3 regions of the Pantoea sp. Ae19-2 genome follow, and region 3 is predicted to be linked to each of the others. Evidence: predicted binding sites of a transcription regulator. Region 3 holds the regulator's gene; each other region holds the start of a gene.

Region 1 (5,824 bases), 4.1 Mb from region 3:
AGCCTGCCAAACGGATCACGGACATAAAAACGACGCACGCCCCACGCTTCTTCTGTAAGCGCATAGTCGACCGGCAGCCTCGCAGCGACAACGCGTTGATACACCTCATCAAGATTATCAACCTCAATGGATAAATCCGGAACAGCTGTGCCGGCGCCGCCTTCCCGCGCAATACTGACCTGCGGCACCATCGTGTTATCCGCGGCCCAGGTCATGATCCATCCGTGATCCATCGCCAGTTTCAGATCGAGAATGTCACCGTAGAAGCGTTCTGCTTCTTCCATATTTCCGGCCCGAATATTCGCCACAATGCGTTTGACGGCCATACGATTGCCCTCACCTGTTAAGCCACACACAGGATATAGCGCGCGCTGCAGTGAGGTTGTGACAGCACGTCAGAATGTGTCGCCCGACAAAAAGAAATGAAACTGAGCGTGAGCAGAAAGGATAAAAAAAAGTCCCGATCGGACGATCGGGACTGAGTCGTTCGTCTGCCGTTCTCTCGAACTCAGACGCCAGCAGCGTGATGCTTACAGAACGTCAACGGCGTTGAGTTCTTTGAACGCCTGCTCCAGACGCACCACCATGGATGCCTGGGCAGAGCGCAGCCATACACGTGGGTCATAGTATTTCTTGTTAGGCTTGTCTGCGCCTTCTGGGTTACCCAGCTGCGCCTGAAGATAGCCTTCGTTCTTTTTGTAGTACTGCAGGATGCCGTCCCAGGTTGCCCATTGAGTATCGGTATCGATATTCATCTTGATCACGCCGTAGCTGATAGACTCTTCGATTTCTGCAGCAGATGAACCTGAACCACCGTGGAATACGAAATCCAGCGCGTTGTGCGGCAGACCGTGTTTTTCACAGACATATTTCTGTGAATCACGCAGAATGGTTGGGGTCAGTTTAACGTTGCCTGGCTTGTAAACGCCGTGCACGTTACCGAAAGAGGCCGCAATGGTGAAGCGCGGGCTGATCGCATTCAGTTTTTCGTACGCGTAGTTTACGTCTTCTGGCTGAGTGTAAAGCGCTGAAGCATCCATATGGCTGTTATCTACGCCATCTTCTTCACCACCGGTGCAGCCCAGCTCAATTTCCAGGGTCATGTCGATTTTCGCCATGCGCGCCAGGTATTTGCTGCTGATTTCGATGTTTTCTTCCAGTGACTCTTCGGACAGGTCGATCATGTGAGAAGAGAACAGCGGCTTACCGGTTTTCTTGAAGTGCTCTTCGCCCGCGTCCAGCAGACCGTCGATCCACGGCAGCAGTTTCTTGGCGCAGTGGTCGGTATGCAGGATAACCGGCACGCCGTACTGCTCAGCCATCAGATGCACGTGGTGTGCGCCAGAGATGGCACCGAAAATCGCTGCGCCCTGTGGCTTGTCTGTTTTAAAACCTTTACCGGCGATGAATGCAGCACCACCGTTGGAGAACTGTACGATAACCGGCGCTTTTACTTTCGCCGCGGCTTCCAGTACAGCGTTAATGGAGTCGGTGCCGACGCAGTTGACCGCAGGCAGAGCGAATTTGTTCTCTTTCGCTACTTTGAAGATCTTCTGAACGTCATCACCAGTGACAACGCCGGGTTTTACGAAATCAAAAATTTTAGACATGATTGTGTCCTGTTTCGTGACCGGTTATCCCCGATACGGGGACAGCGATTTAAACGCCCGGTTTCGGGCGAGTTTTTAGGCGATGCCGTAGGGCACCGCCCCCAAAGGATTAATGCTTCGCACGCTCTTCCAGCATGGCTACGGCAGGCAGTTTTTTGCCTTCCACGAACTCCAGGAAGGCACCGCCGCCGGTAGAGATGTAGGAGATTTTGTCTTCGATACCGAACAGGTCGATAGCAGCCAGCGTATCACCGCCGCCCGCCACTGAGAATGCTTCGCTGTCTGCAATGGCGTTAGCCACAATCTCGGTGCCTTTGCGGAAGTTCGGGAATTCAAACACGCCCACCGGGCCGTTCCACAGAATGGTTTTGGCATTCTTCAGGATGGTCGCCATGGCCTGAGCGGTTTCATCACCGAAGTCCATAATCTCTTCGTTATCTGCGACTTCCGAAACCTTTTTCACGGTTGCCGGGGCAGTTTCAGAGAATTCCGTGCCAACACGTGAATCGGTTGGAACAGGAATGCCGTACTGATCGCGCAGGCCTTTGGCCGCGTCAACGAAGTCTGGCTCATACAGCGATTTGCCCACGTTGTTGTCGATAGCGACAAAGGTGTTGGCGATGCCGCCGCCGACAATCACGGTATCGGCAATCTTCACCAGCGACTGCAGCACGTCAAATTTGGTTGAAACCTTAGAACCACCGACCACAGCCACCAGCGGGCGCTCAGGGTTCTTCATCACTTTACCCAGCGCTTCCAGCTCAGCTGACAGCAGCGGGCCAGCACAGGCGACAGGGGCAAATTTGCCAACGCCATGCGTGGATGCCTGGGCGCGGTGCGCGGTACCAAAGGCATCCATAACAAAGACGTCGCACAGCGCAGCGTATTTCTTAGACAGCGCTTCGTCGTCTTTCTTTTCGCCTTTATTGAAGCGAACGTTTTCCAGTACGACCAGTTCGCCCGCGCCGATATCGACGCCGTCGAGGTAGTCTTTCGCCAGGGTAACCTGAGTACCGTTCAGTTTCTCTTTCAGGTAGTTCACTACTGGCAGCAGTGAGAATTCTTCGTTGTATTCACCTTCGGTCGGACGACCCAGGTGAGAGGTAACCATCACTTTGGCGCCCTGTTTCAACGCCGCTTCGATAGTTGGCAGTGAAGCACGAATACGTGCATCTGACGTCACTTTCCCTTCTTTCACTGGTACGTTGAGATCGGCGCGAATTAAAACGCGTTTGCCAGCAAGATCCAGATCGGTCATCTTAATTACGGACATGGTGAACCCTCTCGTTGATTCTCATAAGTTTTGCCAGACGCAAACCGCGTCTTACCTGAAACCGCTTGCGGCCATCGCTAACGTTGTGTCGAGCATTCGGTTAGCAAAGCCCCATTCGTTGTCACACCAGACCAGGGTTTTGATCAGATGCTGACCGCTGACCCGCGTTTGTGTACCGTCCACAATGGCACTGTGCGGATCATGGTTGAAATCTACTGAGACTAACGGCAATTCTGTATAGTCAACTATACCACGAAATGCCCCTTCTGCCGCGCTTTGCAACAAGGCGTTAACCTCACAGGCCCGAACGGGCTGGCGCACGGAAACGCTGAGATCAATGGCCGTCACGTTGATCGTCGGTACGCGAACCGCGATGGCTTCGAAGCGATCGTTAAATTTCGGAAAAATACGCGCAATGCCTGCCGCCAACCGGGTATCCACCGGGATGATAGACTGACTGGCCGCACGCGTACGGCGCAGATCGCTGTGGTAGGCGTCAATCACCTGCTGATCGTGCATCGCCGAATGGATAGTCGTTACCGTCCCCGACTCGATACCAAAAGCGTCATCCAGTAGCTTGATCACCGGAATAATGCAGTTAGTGGTACAGGATGCATTAGAGACAATACAGTCCGTTTGTTTCAGTTCCTGCTCGTTAACGCCGTACACCACGGTTGCATCAAGATCGTTCCCCCCTGGATGGGAAAACAGCACTTTCTTCGCTCCTGCACGCAGATGGGCTTCGCCGTCATCACGGGAACCGTAAACGCCTGTGCAGTCCAGCACCACGTCAACGTTAAGCTCGCCCCAGGGCAGTTCGTCCAGTCCGGCACGATGCAGAATACGGATAATATCGTCTCCGACCCACAGCTGATCCCGCTCCTGACGCACATCCAGCGCGAAACGCCCATGACTGGTATCGTACTTTAGCAGGTGCGCCATGCCCGCAGCCTCAGCCAGTTCGTTAACTGCCACCACTGTGATCTCCGCGCGGCGGCCCGTTTCATACAGTGCACGCAACACGTTGCGCCCAATGCGACCAAAGCCGTTTATCGCTACCCGAATGGTCATCTTTCTCCTGCCAAACCAGACTGAAAAAAAGGTGCAGATAGCCTGAGCGTTTCACTGCATTTTGTACAGGAGATTCTTAGCCCGACCGCTGGCAAAGCAGCCTCAACTGAAACGGTTCAGCTAGGATAATAGAAGGACGGAATAACGGGAATGATTGCGATCAAGCGGGCTGCGTATTTTTGGATCTACATCACAAAATTACGCAAAAAATCGCTATTACTACAGGAATAATTTTGTCGATAAGGGGGCAAACTGCGCCCCCTTTCATCTGGGCACAGGCGAGCCTTCACTCGCCTGTGCCCTTCTGTCAGGCCAGCAACGCTTTTGCTTTCGCTACTACGTTGTCTACCGTGAAGCCGAAGACTTCAAACAGCTTCTCAGCAGGCGCTGACTCACCAAAGGTGGTCATGCCGACGATAGCGCCGTTCAGGCCGGTATATTTGAACCAATAGTCTGCAATACCCGCTTCAATGGCAACGCGAGCGGCAACGGCCTTCGGCAGGACAGATTCACGATATTCAGCAGACTGCTTGTCGAACGCATCCGTTGATGGCATGGAAACCACGCGAACCTTACGGCCTTCATCGGTCAGTTTCTGATACGCAGCCACAGCCAGTTCAACTTCTGAACCGGTGGCGATCAGAATCAGCTCTGGCGTGCCCGCGCTGTCTTTCAGCACATAACCGCCACGGGCCACGTTTGCCAGCTGCTCTGCGGTACGATCCTGCTGCGCCAGATTCTGACGAGAGAAGATCAGTGCGCTTGGACCATCTTTACGCTCAATCGCATATTTCCACGCCACTGCTGATTCCACCTGATCACACGGACGCCACAGGCTCATGTTTGGTGTGGTACGCAGGCTCGCCATCTGCTCTACCGGCTGGTGCGTCGGGCCATCTTCGCCCAGGCCAATAGAGTCGTGGGTATAAACCATAATTTGACGGATTTTCATCAGCGCGGCCATACGGGCGGCGTTACGTGCATACTCAACAAACATCAGGAAGGTCGCGGTATAAGGCAGGAAGCCGCCATGCAGCGCCAGACCGTTGGCAATCGCGGTCATACCGAATTCACGCACGCCGTAGTGAATATAGTTGCCGGCAGCGTCTTCATTGATGGGCTTAGAGCCAGACCAGATGGTAAGGTTACTGGGTGCCAGATCAGCCGAACCGCCCAGATATTCTGGCAGGATTTTACCAAAGGCTTCGATCGCATTTTGTGAGGCTTTACGGCTGGCGATTTTCGCCGGATTAGCCTGTAACTGCTCGATAAACTTCTGCGATTCCTGCTGCCAGTTAGCCGGCAGTTCGTTGCTCATGCGGCGCGTAAATTCTGCAGCCAGCTCTGGGAAGGCACTGGCATAGGCCGCGAATTTCGTGTTCCACGCATCCTCTTTCGCCTTGCCTACTTCCTTAGCATCCCACTCAGCATAAATGTCTGAAGGAATAACGAAAGGCGGATAGTCCCAGCCTAACTGTTTGCGGGTGAGCGCAATCTCGTCATCGCCCAGCGGTGCGCCGTGTGAATCGTGGGTCCCCGCTTTATTCGGTGAACCAAAACCGATCACAGTTTTGCACATCAGCAGTGACGGCTTGTCGCTCACCGCTTTCGCTTCTTCAATGGCTTTCGCGATGGCGTCGGCATCGTGACCGTCAACGCCGCGCACCACATGCCAGCCGTAAGCTTCGAAGCGCTTCGCGGTGTCATCGGTGAACCAGCCGTCAACATGACCATCGATGGAGATACCATTGTCATCATAGAATGCCACCAGCTTGCCCAGCTTCAGCGTACCCGCCAGCGAGCACACTTCGTGTGAGATGCCTTCCATCATGCAGCCGTCGCCCATAAAGACCCAGGTATTATGATCTAC
Region 2 (5,824 bases), 1.5 Mb from region 3:
TTTTTTTGCGGTAGCGTGCCAGGTCCTTTAACGCTTTTTCATCGCGGTTCACATAAATAAATCCGTAACGTTTGCTGATGCCCTGATGGGTACTCACCAGATCAATAGCAGACCACGGGCAATAACCGAACAGCTCGACGCCATCGGCAATGGCCAGCTGCAGCTGAGCGATATGCTCACGCAGATAGTCGATACGGTAATCATCATGCACCTTGTTGTCGGCCGCCAGGGTATCAAACGCCCCTAAGCCATTTTCGGTAACGATGAGCGGCAAGGCATAACGTGCATAAATCTGGCGCGCGGTGATGCGAAAGCCCACCGGATCGATATACCAGCCAAACTGATTTTGCTGCAGATGCGGATTATTACAGCCCACGTAGACGGAGCGGTCGATGCCGGCCATTTGCTGATCGGCATGGGGCCGACTGTCGGGGTCATGATGTTCGCCCTCTGCCCCGACGGTGGCCGAAGCATAATAGTTAAAGGCGATAAAATCGGGCTGACCGGCAGCGATGATGGCCATATCCTCATCCTCGATCGTCGGAAGCCAGCCGCGCTGTTTTAAGAAAGCCCATACCACAGGGTTGTAGCGCCCGTGAACGGCTAAATCCAGATAAAGCCAGTTACGGATTGCAGAGAAATTGTCCGCCGCCAGCACATCCTCTGGCCGCGAGCTTGCCGCATAGACGCAGGAGATATTCGGTGCCGGGCCAATTTTAGCGTCTGGCAAGCGTTCGTGGCAGGCAATCATCGCCTTTGCCTGCGCCAGCATCATGTGGTGATTTTGCTGATACAGGGTTTTCTGTGGATCGGCGGTGCCAGCCGGTAACGTCCCGATCACGTCGCCTTTCAGGATCATCATGTTCTGTTCGTTGATGGTCAGCCAGTATTTGACCTGGCTGCCATACTGCTCAAAACAGGTAATGGCAAAACGTTCAAATGCCGCTACCGTGCGGCGAGAAGACCAGCCTCCGTCCTGCTGCAGGGCCCAGGGCAGATCGAAGTGATAAAGCGTGACCAGCGGTGTAATGTCGTGCCGGCAAATCTCATCAATTAACTGCTGGTAAAAGGCCACGCCCGCCTCGTTTAACGCGCCGTCGCCTTCCGGGTAAAGACGGCTCCAGGCGATGGAGAAGCGGTAGGATTTTAGTCCCATCTCCGCCAGCAGGGCGATATCCTCTTTAAAGCGGTGGTAGTGGTCACTGCAAACGGTAAAATCCGTAATTGCCTGGCTGAACGTGGCTTTGTCGATAACCGACGGCCCTTTACCATCTGCATCCCATCCGCCCTCCACCTGATATGCCGAGGTCGAGGCGCCCCAGAGAAAACCGTCCGGAAATGCGGTCAGTGTCGAATGTTGCATAAAATCTCCTTTTTTAACGTGCGGCAAGCTCCCGACGCAGTTGAATAATTTCTTCTGCCAGCTCGCGGCAAAGCATCGCGTTCATCAGGTGATCCTGGGCGTGAACCATAATCAGGTTGACCGGGATTTTTCCGCTGCCCTCATCAGCACCGATGAGCCGGGTCTGTATCTGATGCGCCGCCTTTGCCGCCGCCGTCGCGGCGGTCAGCATGCTGTCTGCTCGTTCCCAGTTTTGCTGGCGGGCCGCACGCAACGCTTCCATCGAGCAGGAGCGCGCTTCGCCCGCCTGGATAATCAGTTCGATTACCGTGCTTTCATCGATTTCCATGCATTACTCCTTTACCGGTTGTGCTGCGCTCAGTTCCTGCTGCAGCAGTTGACGCTCGTACATTTTAAAAAACGGGTAGTAAATCAACGTGGCAATCGTCACCAGCACGGCAATCAGCACGATGACGCGCCAGTCCCAGCCGGTTGACCAGGCCGCACCAATTGGGGCGGGCGTGGTCCACGGTGCCAGCGAGATGACGTGGTTAATCAGATTGGTTTTAGTGGCGACCCAGGCAATGACGGCATTGACCAAGGGAGCAAGAACGAAGGGAATAAACAGAATGGGATTCATCACGACGGGCGAGCCAAAAATAACCGGCTCGTTGATGTTGAACATACTGGGCACGATGCTGAGTTTGCCAATGGAGCGCAGATGGGCAGACTGGCTTCGCAAATAAAGTAATACCAGCCCCATGGTGGAACCGGAACCGCCAATTACGATAAAAAACTGCCAAAAGGGTTCGATAAACACATGGCTGACAGGCTCACCCGCATTCAGTGCCTGCTGGTTCAGGCCGAGATTGGTCAGCCAGAAGGCCTGCAAAATCCCGCCGACAATCACGGCACCGTGAATGCCTGCGAACCACAACAGGTGGCACAGCAGGACGGCGACCAGCACGGCGGGCAGTGAATCCGAGGCGGAGATGATCGGAGAGAAGATCGCCATGATAGCCTGCGGCAGCAGCATGCCAAACTGTGCCTGTACCCACAGGCTAAGCGGAAATAAGGTAATAAAAATGGTAATGATGGGAATGAGCAGGTCAAAGGACTGACGAATTTTCGGCGGCACCTGTTCGGGTAATTTAAAGCCGATGTTGTGTTTCTGCAAAAAGTGCATCAGCTCCGTGGCAAAAAGCGCGACCAGAATGGCGGTAAAAATCCCCTCCCCGCCCAGCGATCCTACCGGCAGCATTTTGCCCGTTTGCGGTGCGGCCACGACCAGAAACGCCATCAGCGACAGGCTGGCCGCCATAAAGCCGTTCATCTTATAGCTGTTTGCCAGGTTGTAGGCGATAGCACTGGCGATATAGAGCGCCATAATGCCCATCGTCATGTTGTACGGCATCATGATTTGTTCTTCATGTGCCTTGACCATGCCGAGCCACCACTGTGCGAAGGCCCAACTGCTGTCTGCCGAAAAAGGAGGATGCGCAAACAGCAGCATGAAGGAACCCACAATCAGAAACGGCATTGAGGCAATAAATCCATCGCGGATGGCGATGACGTGGCGCTGGCTGGAGAGGCGCCCCGCCAGCGGACTGATGCGGTTTTCGATAACGCCGAATAACGATTCGCTTAAGCGGCTCATCCCTTAACTCCTGCTCAGGAAAACGAGAATAACGCTGCACAGGCAAATACAGGCCTGCGATATATTTTTCAGTTTCTTACTCATCAGGAATGAATAAGCTTAAGTGCATCACTTAATATCTTTTCACCCTTCATCATTCCGTAATCCATGCTGTTAATCACTGCGATGGGTTTACTGTGTTGTTGGGCGACAGGCTCAAAATCCGCCAGCTTATATTTAATCTGCGGCCCCAGCAGGCAGCAGTCATAGTCGGCAATAAGATCAGTAAACTCTTCAATTCCCACAGCTTTTACCTCTACCGCTATGCCTTGTTCTTTAGCGGCTTTTTCCATTTTCTGTACCACCATACTGGTGGACATTCCGGCGGCGCAGCACAGCAAAATCTTTGGCATTGTTAATTCCTCCGTGTGATGAATGATTAACGAATACACAGGGTAAAGATTTTCTGCAACCGGTTTCAGATTTGCATGTCAGAAGTGTGAGAAATATCAAAACGTACCGGCATCGCTGTTGAGCAATAAAACCTTCAACAGGCGCGATCATTTTCTGACCCTGAACATCGTCACGGCAGAGATAAAAATCGATGGGGTTGCGGCGTCAGAAATTAACGCGACGGCGTGGCGGCGCGTGCTGTTAACAATAAGATTTCACTGCTGTTCAGGCGCGCAAGCCTTATAATGCGTCAGAGCAATCCGATACCGTCCAGCGTGATGAGTGCCCCGACGGCAATTAGCTATACTGGTTTTATAAAAAAGGAACACTCATCCATTTCGTGATGTGCGAACCGGGAGAAGGAGTCGGTTATGTTGATTGGTTTTGTATTGTTGGTGAGCGCCTGTGGACATGATGCCTGTGAAGCGTTGCCGGTGTCGGAGCGCATCTATCCAACGAAAGCCGCCTGTGAAGTCATGGCAAACCGCATTCATAAAGTCCGCCCAAACGTGGTGCTGCTTTGTGGTGAAGTGCATCGTTCAGATAACTGAACAGGCGCAAGGACACAAAAACAGGCAGACAACATTGCAAGGATGCCGTTTAGCGTTCAAAATATAAGCTGTTTTACACCAACACAGTCGTGAATCCCATGAAAAGTAGTCGTCCCCGCCGTCCAACTGGGCGTTGGGTTTATTACATTTTGTATGAAGGCATTCTGTGGCCCTGTCCGGTACGCTGGGAATGGGAAAGCGCCTATGGCGGCTGGCTTCCGTTCTACTATTCGCCAACATTTGAATTTGTGGCAGGCGATCCCGGTAAGGCTTACCGTATTGCGCGCAGCGACGTGCGGACTAAGCGTGGAGAAGAGATGTATGCCTGACGTGTCAGGTGGCGTTCCAGGGAAACCAGGATGCGGTAAGCAGAAAGTAGAGTAACTCCAGCAGCAGTACCACCATTAGCAGCACACCAAGCTTGTGGCGAGAAAGCCACGATTTCATGCGCATATTATCGCTGTCCCCTCATTCGACAACAGTACGTCACGCGTTACTGGCAAGACGAACCGCCTTTTTCTCGTGCTTTGCAGAACCGCCTGCCCCTGCGACGATTGGATGCCGCACACGAAGATGCGCCCGCAGGCGCATCTGGATTCGGTACTATCACCGATGACATCACGACCGATTGCATCACGAAAAGTGACGCAGGATCGTCGTCAGTTGTTCAGGGTGTAGTCGAGCGTGATTTCTGCATTCAGCACCTGAGAAACCGGACAGCCTGCTTTGGCTTTATTGATGATTTCATCAAAGGTGTCGTTATCAATGCCCGGCAGAGAAACGGTGCTGGTTAAGGCGATTTTGGTGATCGCGAAGCCTTCACCTTTTTTATCCAGCGAGACGTCTGCAGTGGTATCGATGCTTTCAGGCTTATGGCCTGCGTTACCCAACATCAGCGACAGCGCCATAGAGAAACAGGCCGCATGTGCCGCACCAATCAGCTCTTCTGGGTTAGTGCCTTTTTGTCCTTCAAAGCGGGTGTTGAAGCCGTAGGGCTGTTGGTTCAGTACGCCGCTCTCGGTGCTGACTGTGCCTTTGCCTTTAATATCGCCTTCCCAATGCGCCGAGCCTTTCTTATGAATGGTCATGTCATTCCTCCTGTTGGTAAAGAAGGTAAGTATAGACAACGCATCTGATTTCGCAGCGGGCGACTATGCCGGACGCAGATTGGCTTCCTGCAGGAGCGCATTTGCCTGCACCAGCGAAGCCTGGGTGATATCGGCAATGCGCTTCGCGCCGGTTAAGGTCATCGCGACTTTCATCTCTTTTTCAATCAGCGTCAATAAATGCTCAACGCCGCGCTGTCCCTGTGTCGCCAGCGCATAGATAAAGGCGCGCCCCAGCAGAACGCTGTCTGCGCCCAACGCAATCATACGCACCACATCCAGTCCATTACGAATACCGCTGTCGGCAAGGATCGTGATATCGCCTTTGACCGCATCCGCAATCGCAGGTAAGGCACGCGCCGAGGACAGCACGCCGTCCAGCTGGCGTCCGCCATGGTTAGAAACCACGATACCGTCAGCGCCAAAGCGCACCGCGTCACGGGCGTCCTCAGGGTCCAGAATGCCTTTGATCACCATCGGGCCATCCCAGAAATCACGAATCCACTCCAGATCCTGCCAGGAAATGGAAGGATCAAAGTTCTTCGCCAGCCAGCCAATATAGTCCTCCAGGCCGGTAGGCTTGCCGAGATAGGTGGAGATATTCCCCAGATCGTGCGGCCTGCCATGTAATCCTACATCCAGTGCCCACTTTGGATGGGTGATGGCCTGCCAGTATCGCCGCAGTGCGGCATTTTCACCGCTCATGCCCGAATGCGCATCGCGATAACGCGCGCCC
Region 3 (5,824 bases):
GCTGCGGAAGGCGTCATGGTGCTGGTGGCCGGAACAGATGTGATGCGCTTCGCACCGTCGCTGATTATCGAGCCTGCCGATATCGAAGAGGGCATGGCTCGCTTTGCCCGTGCGGTAGAGAAAGTGCTGTCTGCCTGAGTTATTTGCGGCGCAGACTGCGCAACAGCCAGCGGCCATGATGAGGCCGCTGGTTCCAGGCCAGAGAAGAGATCGTGTGCATGACTTTCAGATGCTCCAGGATGCGCCTGACGTGCTGCTCCAGTACCGTGACCGGCCCCTCATTTATATCTTCCACGCCCTGTAGCAGATCCGTCTGCGAACTTTCCCCATCATATTCCAGCCTTTGCTGACACCGTTGCAGGGCGATCTCGCACCATTGCAGGTAGTGCTCAGCCAGCGTGGGCGGCAGCATGGTATGTTCACGTGCCAGAATGGTCATGGCGTTAATGTGCTCCACGATAAACTGGCAGTGCGTGACCCATAAGCGCATATCCTGCAGGTAGCGTGAATTAAATCCCGGCTCCTGCATGGCCTGATTCAGGGAGTTGAATACGGCGTTATGCGCCTGGTTGACCTTAACCCGCTGGTAAGCCAGCGCATCGGGTGACTGCTCCGGGCCCAGCAACATTCGCAGGGCATCCTGACAGGCCTCCAGCGCATCATGGGCATTCTGGCGCAGCAGGGCACTTTGCCACTGCGGCCACAGCCATAACATGCCCCCAAAGGCGATCAGGCAGCCCATCAGCGTATCCAGCAGGCGGGGCAGTAAAAACTGTGCCCCGTTAAGGGAGAGCAGTTGCAGCGTATAAACGGCCGTAACCGTAAATCCCACTATTGACCAGCCGTAAAACTGGCGGGTAAAACGGTAGCTGATAAAGGTAATCACCAGCATGATGCTCAGCACCAGCGGTTCAGGCACATCCAGGCGTAGCGACGCCGCCGCGATAGCCAGTCCGGCAAAGGTTCCCAGGGCCCGGTGCTGAATACGTACGCGGGTTGCGCTGTAGTTGCTCTGGCTGACAAACATGATGGTCATCAAAATCCAGTAGGGCTTAGGAATCGAAAAGAACACGGCCAGGGCGCTGCCCAGCATCAGCATGACGGAAAAACGCCCGGCCGTTCGCAGTGCGGAAGACCGCAGCGACAGATAGCTCCGCAACGCGGGCAGCAGCGGTAAACGACGCTGGCGATCGGCCATCAGGTCGCGTTGATAAAGCGGCTTTTGGGTTCGAAGCACCCGGGCGATACGGCTGAAATGATAGAGACAGAAGTTACCCACCGGATTGTCCGGATGCTGAAGGGCGATTTTCTCCAGCGCACCCAACTGCTTGTCCATATCGAAACGACCAGAGAGTTGGTGATACAGAATATCGTCGGCCAGCGCGCGCAGCCGGGCTGAAATCGTTCTGGCGTTCCAGCGGATGACGGCTTCAGCATGGCTTTGCTCGACCAGCTTCTGGACCTCTTCCGGCTGATGCAGGCTGACGGAGATATGCTCCTGCAGATCCAGTGCTACCTGAAACGCCCGGGTCAGGCGTTTGTGGCTGTGATCGCGACTCGCAGACAGCATATGCATTTGCTGATAGCAGGTGTTGATCAGATCGATCGCTTTTTGCTGACGCGCCAGCAGGGGCGGCAGGGCTTTTTCCGGATCGGTCAGCTGCGTCAATAAGCTGTACTTGGCGTCACAGTAATTTGCCAGCTCACGGTAGATCAGGCTCAGGCTTTCGCGCATCGGCTGCTCTTTCCACAGCCAGAACCAAAACCAGTTGAACAGGCCATACCAGAGCGTTCCACCGATATAGAGCAGGGGCGGAACGTAAATGGGCATACGGCCAATCAGGCTGAGGGTAAAAATTGACGCGATTAACGTGCCGGGCAGCAGTCGGGCGTGCAGCGGACTGATCTCTCCGGTGACGCCAAGCAGCAAAGGCAGGGCAAACAGGATGAGCGGCAGCGGCACGTCTTTAAGCAGCAGCCACTGCATCAGTAAACTGCCAAGGGCAAACAGGCTGCCGCCGATGATCAGGCGTTTAAAGAAGCGTTTGTGGGGCGTGTCCAGACCGGCAATGTTGCAGCAGGCGGGAACCAATGAGAACAGCAATCCTTTTTGCAGATCGCCGAACAGCCAGCCGAGCGCTACGGGAAGGCACAACACCAGCGTCTGGCGCAGCGCATAGTTAACTTCGGGGTGATAGATTATTCTTCGCCACATCGGCTCAACACAAGACATTCACGGCATAATGTCGCCATCACGCCGTGAACAGTCAGGCTTAGCGTGTGCCGTAAACAACGATGGTTTTGCCGTGTGCGGAGATCAGGTTCTGATCTTCCAGCATCTTCAAAATACGGCCCACGGTTTCACGTGAACAACCAACGATTTGGCCAATTTCCTGACGAGTAATTTTAATTTGCATGCCGTCAGGATGCGTCATGGCATCTGGCTGTTTAGCCAGATTAAGCAACGTTTGTGCAATGCGTCCGGTCACATCCAGGAAAGCGAGATTTCCCACTTTTTCTGACGTCACCTGCAGACGGCGAGCCATCTGAGAAGAAAGACGCATCAAAATATCCGGGTTAACCTGGATGAGCTGACGGAATTTCTTGTAGGAAATCTCTGCCACTTCGCACGCAGTTTTCGCACGTACCCAGGCGCTGCGCTCCTGACCTTCTTCAAACAGGCCAAGCTCACCAATAAAATCGCCTTGATTCAGATAAGAAAGAATCATCTCTTTGCCTTCTTCATCCTTAATCAGTACCGCGACGGAACCTTTCACGATGTAGTAAAGCGTTTCGGCTTTTTCACCTTGGTGAATCAGCGTACTTTTGGATGGATACTTGTGAATATGGCAATGGGACAGGAACCATTCAAGTGTAGGGTCTGTTTGCGGTTTGCCGAGAACCATTCGCTATTATCCTCTATTGTAATCGTGCCCAAAATACAGGGCTCAGTTTCCCTGCCAGGCGATGAAAGCGTTAAGCGTGTTTCCATTCAGGAAATTATTCGGGCTGCATTTGCGCAGAGCGCATCATTCTTCCCGGCTTCGTCTTCGGATGACGAAAAATATTTTCAGCACTGTTTGTAGCACAGCTTTCGCCGACTGTCTTGTGTTGTCTCGCTTCAGCAATAAGGCTGATTTCTCCGGATTGCTGTTTACCAGGCAAAAGCGTACTCTGACGCAAAAACAGGGCATTCTGGGGGCCAGATTATGCAGGCAAGAGTCAAATGGGTTGAAGGGTTAACATTCCTCGGCGAGTCTTCGTCCGGACATCAGGTCTTAATGGACGGCAATTCCGGCGATAAAGCGCCCAGCCCTATGGAAATGGTGCTGATGGCGGCCGGCGGATGCAGCGCCATTGATGTGGTATCAATTTTGCAAAAAGGTCGCAACGATGTGGCTGATTGCGAAGTAAAACTCGAATCAGAACGCCGGGAAGAAGCGCCTCGCATCTTTACCCGCATCAACCTGCATTTTATCGTCAGTGGAAAAGCACTTTCAGATAAAGCCGTGGCGCGTGCGGTCGACCTTTCAGCTGAGAAGTATTGCTCGGTTGCCATTATGTTAGGCAAAGGGGTGGAAATTACCCACAGTTACGAAGTTATCGAGCTGTAATTATTCAGAGGCCAGCGCGGCCTCTGATTTTATTCAATGCGTTTGCCTTCCATGAGCCGTTTTACCAGCGGTGCCATAATTAATTCCATCGCCAGCCCCATTTTCCCGCCAGGTACAACCAGCGTGTTGATATTGGAAATAAACGATCCCTGCAGCATGGCCAGTAGGTAGGGAAAATCAATATCTTCCAGCCCCTGAAAGTGGATGACGACAAAACTTTCATCCAGTGAAGGAATGGTGCGTGCCGCAAAGGGGTTAGAGGTGTCGACGGTTGGAACCCGCTGAAAGTTAATATGGGTGCGTGAGAACTGCGGCGTAATGAAATTGATGTAATCTTCCATTGAGCGCACCACCGAATCCATTACGGCTTCACGCGAATGACCGCGTTCACCGGTATCGCGTACCAGCTTCTGAATCCACTCCAGGTTAACGATGGGGACGACGCCGACCAGTAAATCCACTTTTTCAGCGACGTTGTGCTGAGCCGTCACGACGCCGCCGTGCAGTCCTTCATAAAACAGCACGTCCGTATCCGGTGGCAGCGGCTGCCACGGGGTAAAGGTACCTGGTACCTGATTCCAGGGCACCGCTTCGTCGTAGGTATGCAGGTATTTACGTGACTGGCCCTTGCCCTGATCACCGTATTCAACAAAGGTCTGCTCCAGCAGACCGAAATCATTCGCCTCCGGGCCAAAGTAGCTGATATGGCGACCCAGATCGCGCGCCTTACGGATAGCCATATCCATTTCAGGCCGGGTAAATCGGTGGAAACTGTCCCCTTCCAGCTCGGCCGCGTGCAAATTGAGTTGCTGAAAAATTTTACGGAATGCGAGGCTGGTGGTAGTGGTTCCGGCACCGCTGGAACCTGTTACCGCGATAATCGGATGACGTGCCGACATAGTGAAACTCCCTGTGAAATCAGGCGATGAGCATTGTTAGCACGATTTTTCGTTCTGTGCATCAGCCACGGAACTCACTTTTGCGCATGATGTTGACCGATTCATGAAGCTCAGACCAGACCAGCACGACTTCACCTTGCTGCAGCTGGCGTCGCACATTGCCGACTTTTTCGGTCAGGCTGAGTTCCTGTTCGCCGTAGTCGGTACCTTCGCGCAGAACAAAGGCTTCAATAACGTTTTCAAGGGTTTCGGGAGAAACCTGTTGCCAGGGAATAATCACAGGGTTAGCTATCCAGATAAGGGGAAATCCACTGCGGCACGCGCTGTTCCAGCCACAATTCAGGCTGACGCAGGGTACCACTCACAAATCCAACATGACCACCGTGTGTTGTCAGCTGATAGGTAATAGTGGCAGATAACTGGTCATTTTGCGGGATCACCTCATCGCTCATAAAGGGGTCATCTTTTGCATGGATAATCAGCAACGGTTTTGTCACCGATCTCAGCAACGGCAGGGCGCTGGCACGGCGATAATAGTCCGTGGCGTCGGCAAAGCCATGCGCCCGGGCCGTGATGGCGTCGTCAAAATCACGCAGGCGACGCAGGGCATTCAGCTGACTGAGATTGACCGGTAAGGTGTCGGGCCATGCGTGCAGCTTGCGCCTGGCATTCTTTTTAAGCTGGCTCAGCAGGTAACGCTGATAAATTTGGGAAAACCCACGTTCCAGTCGGGCGCTACAGGGTTCAAGCATCAAGGGTGCCGAAACGATAACGCCGGCATCCAGCGCAACGTCACTGCCCTGTTGGCCCAGCAGGCAACCCAGCATATTCCCGCCCAGCGAAAACCCCACAGCTGCAGTAGGAACCTGTCCCCAGCGGGCCTTCAGCCAGGTCAGGAAAAAGCGTGCATCTTCCGTCTCGCCGGAGTGGTAAATCCGGTTTAGCCTGTTCGGCTCGCCGCTACAGCCGCGAAAATGCATCACTACGGCCAGCCAGCCACGTTGCCTGCAGACTTTCATCAGGCCATGGATGTAGGGACTGTGGAAGCTTCCTTCCAGACCATGAAACAGCACCACGCGTGGTTTATGCGCGGCAAACTGTGGATCTTCACTCCAGGCCAGATCGACAAAATCACCATCGGGTAAATCCAGCCGCTGCCAGTGAGGCGTTAACGCTAGAGTACGGCGGAACAGGCGCGGCAATATGGTTTGCACATGCGGATTGGTCAGGCCGCGCATGGGGCTGAACGCCGCGCCGTCCGGGCCCGAAAATTTCATGTTGTAAAGGCTTGTCTGTTCCATATCACACTGT

Evidence for each region. The regulator CRP, encoded in region 3, controls carbon source genes, mostly activating them, when cyclic AMP is high. The targets are predictions, from matches to a motif close to ATGTGANNNNNNTCACAT.
Region 1: epd (erythrose-4-phosphate dehydrogenase) is a predicted target of CRP. The motif match lies at 4,133-4,150, and genes of this name have one in related genera.
Region 2: AAIE03_RS13250 (PTS sugar transporter subunit IIB) is a predicted target of CRP. The motif match lies at 3,476-3,493, and genes of this name have one in related genera.

The regions. Positions count from the first base shown of each region.
Region 1 covers NZ_JBCHWE010000001.1:204,734-210,557, reverse strand. Annotated here, with positions in the region: gene AAIE03_RS01000 (VOC family protein) at 1-326, opposite strand, end outside; gene fbaA (class II fructose-bisphosphate aldolase) at 531-1,610, opposite strand; gene pgk (phosphoglycerate kinase) at 1,720-2,883, opposite strand; gene epd (erythrose-4-phosphate dehydrogenase) at 2,935-3,954, opposite strand; gene tkt (transketolase) at 4,262-5,824, opposite strand, start outside.
Region 2 covers NZ_JBCHWE010000001.1:2,839,515-2,845,338, forward strand. Annotated here, with positions in the region: gene AAIE03_RS13235 (glycoside hydrolase family 1 protein) at 1-1,363, opposite strand, end outside; gene AAIE03_RS13240 (PTS lactose/cellobiose transporter subunit IIA) at 1,377-1,691, opposite strand; gene AAIE03_RS13245 (PTS cellobiose transporter subunit IIC) at 1,695-2,999, opposite strand; gene AAIE03_RS13250 (PTS sugar transporter subunit IIB) at 3,083-3,391, opposite strand; gene AAIE03_RS13255 (hypothetical protein) at 3,803-3,982, shown strand; gene AAIE03_RS13260 (hypothetical protein) at 4,081-4,311, shown strand; gene AAIE03_RS13265 (OsmC family protein) at 4,642-5,070, opposite strand; gene lldD (FMN-dependent L-lactate dehydrogenase LldD) at 5,134-5,824, opposite strand, start outside.
Region 3 covers NZ_JBCHWE010000001.1:4,299,493-4,305,316, forward strand. Annotated here, with positions in the region: gene argD (bifunctional acetylornithine/succinyldiaminopimelate transaminase) at 1-138, shown strand, start outside; gene AAIE03_RS19735 (YccS/YhfK family putative transporter) at 140-2,215, opposite strand; gene crp (cAMP-activated global transcriptional regulator CRP) at 2,274-2,906, opposite strand; gene AAIE03_RS19745 (OsmC family protein) at 3,210-3,614, shown strand; gene AAIE03_RS19750 (phosphoribulokinase) at 3,644-4,513, opposite strand; gene AAIE03_RS19755 (YheU family protein) at 4,575-4,793, opposite strand; gene AAIE03_RS19760 (hydrolase) at 4,798-5,814, opposite strand.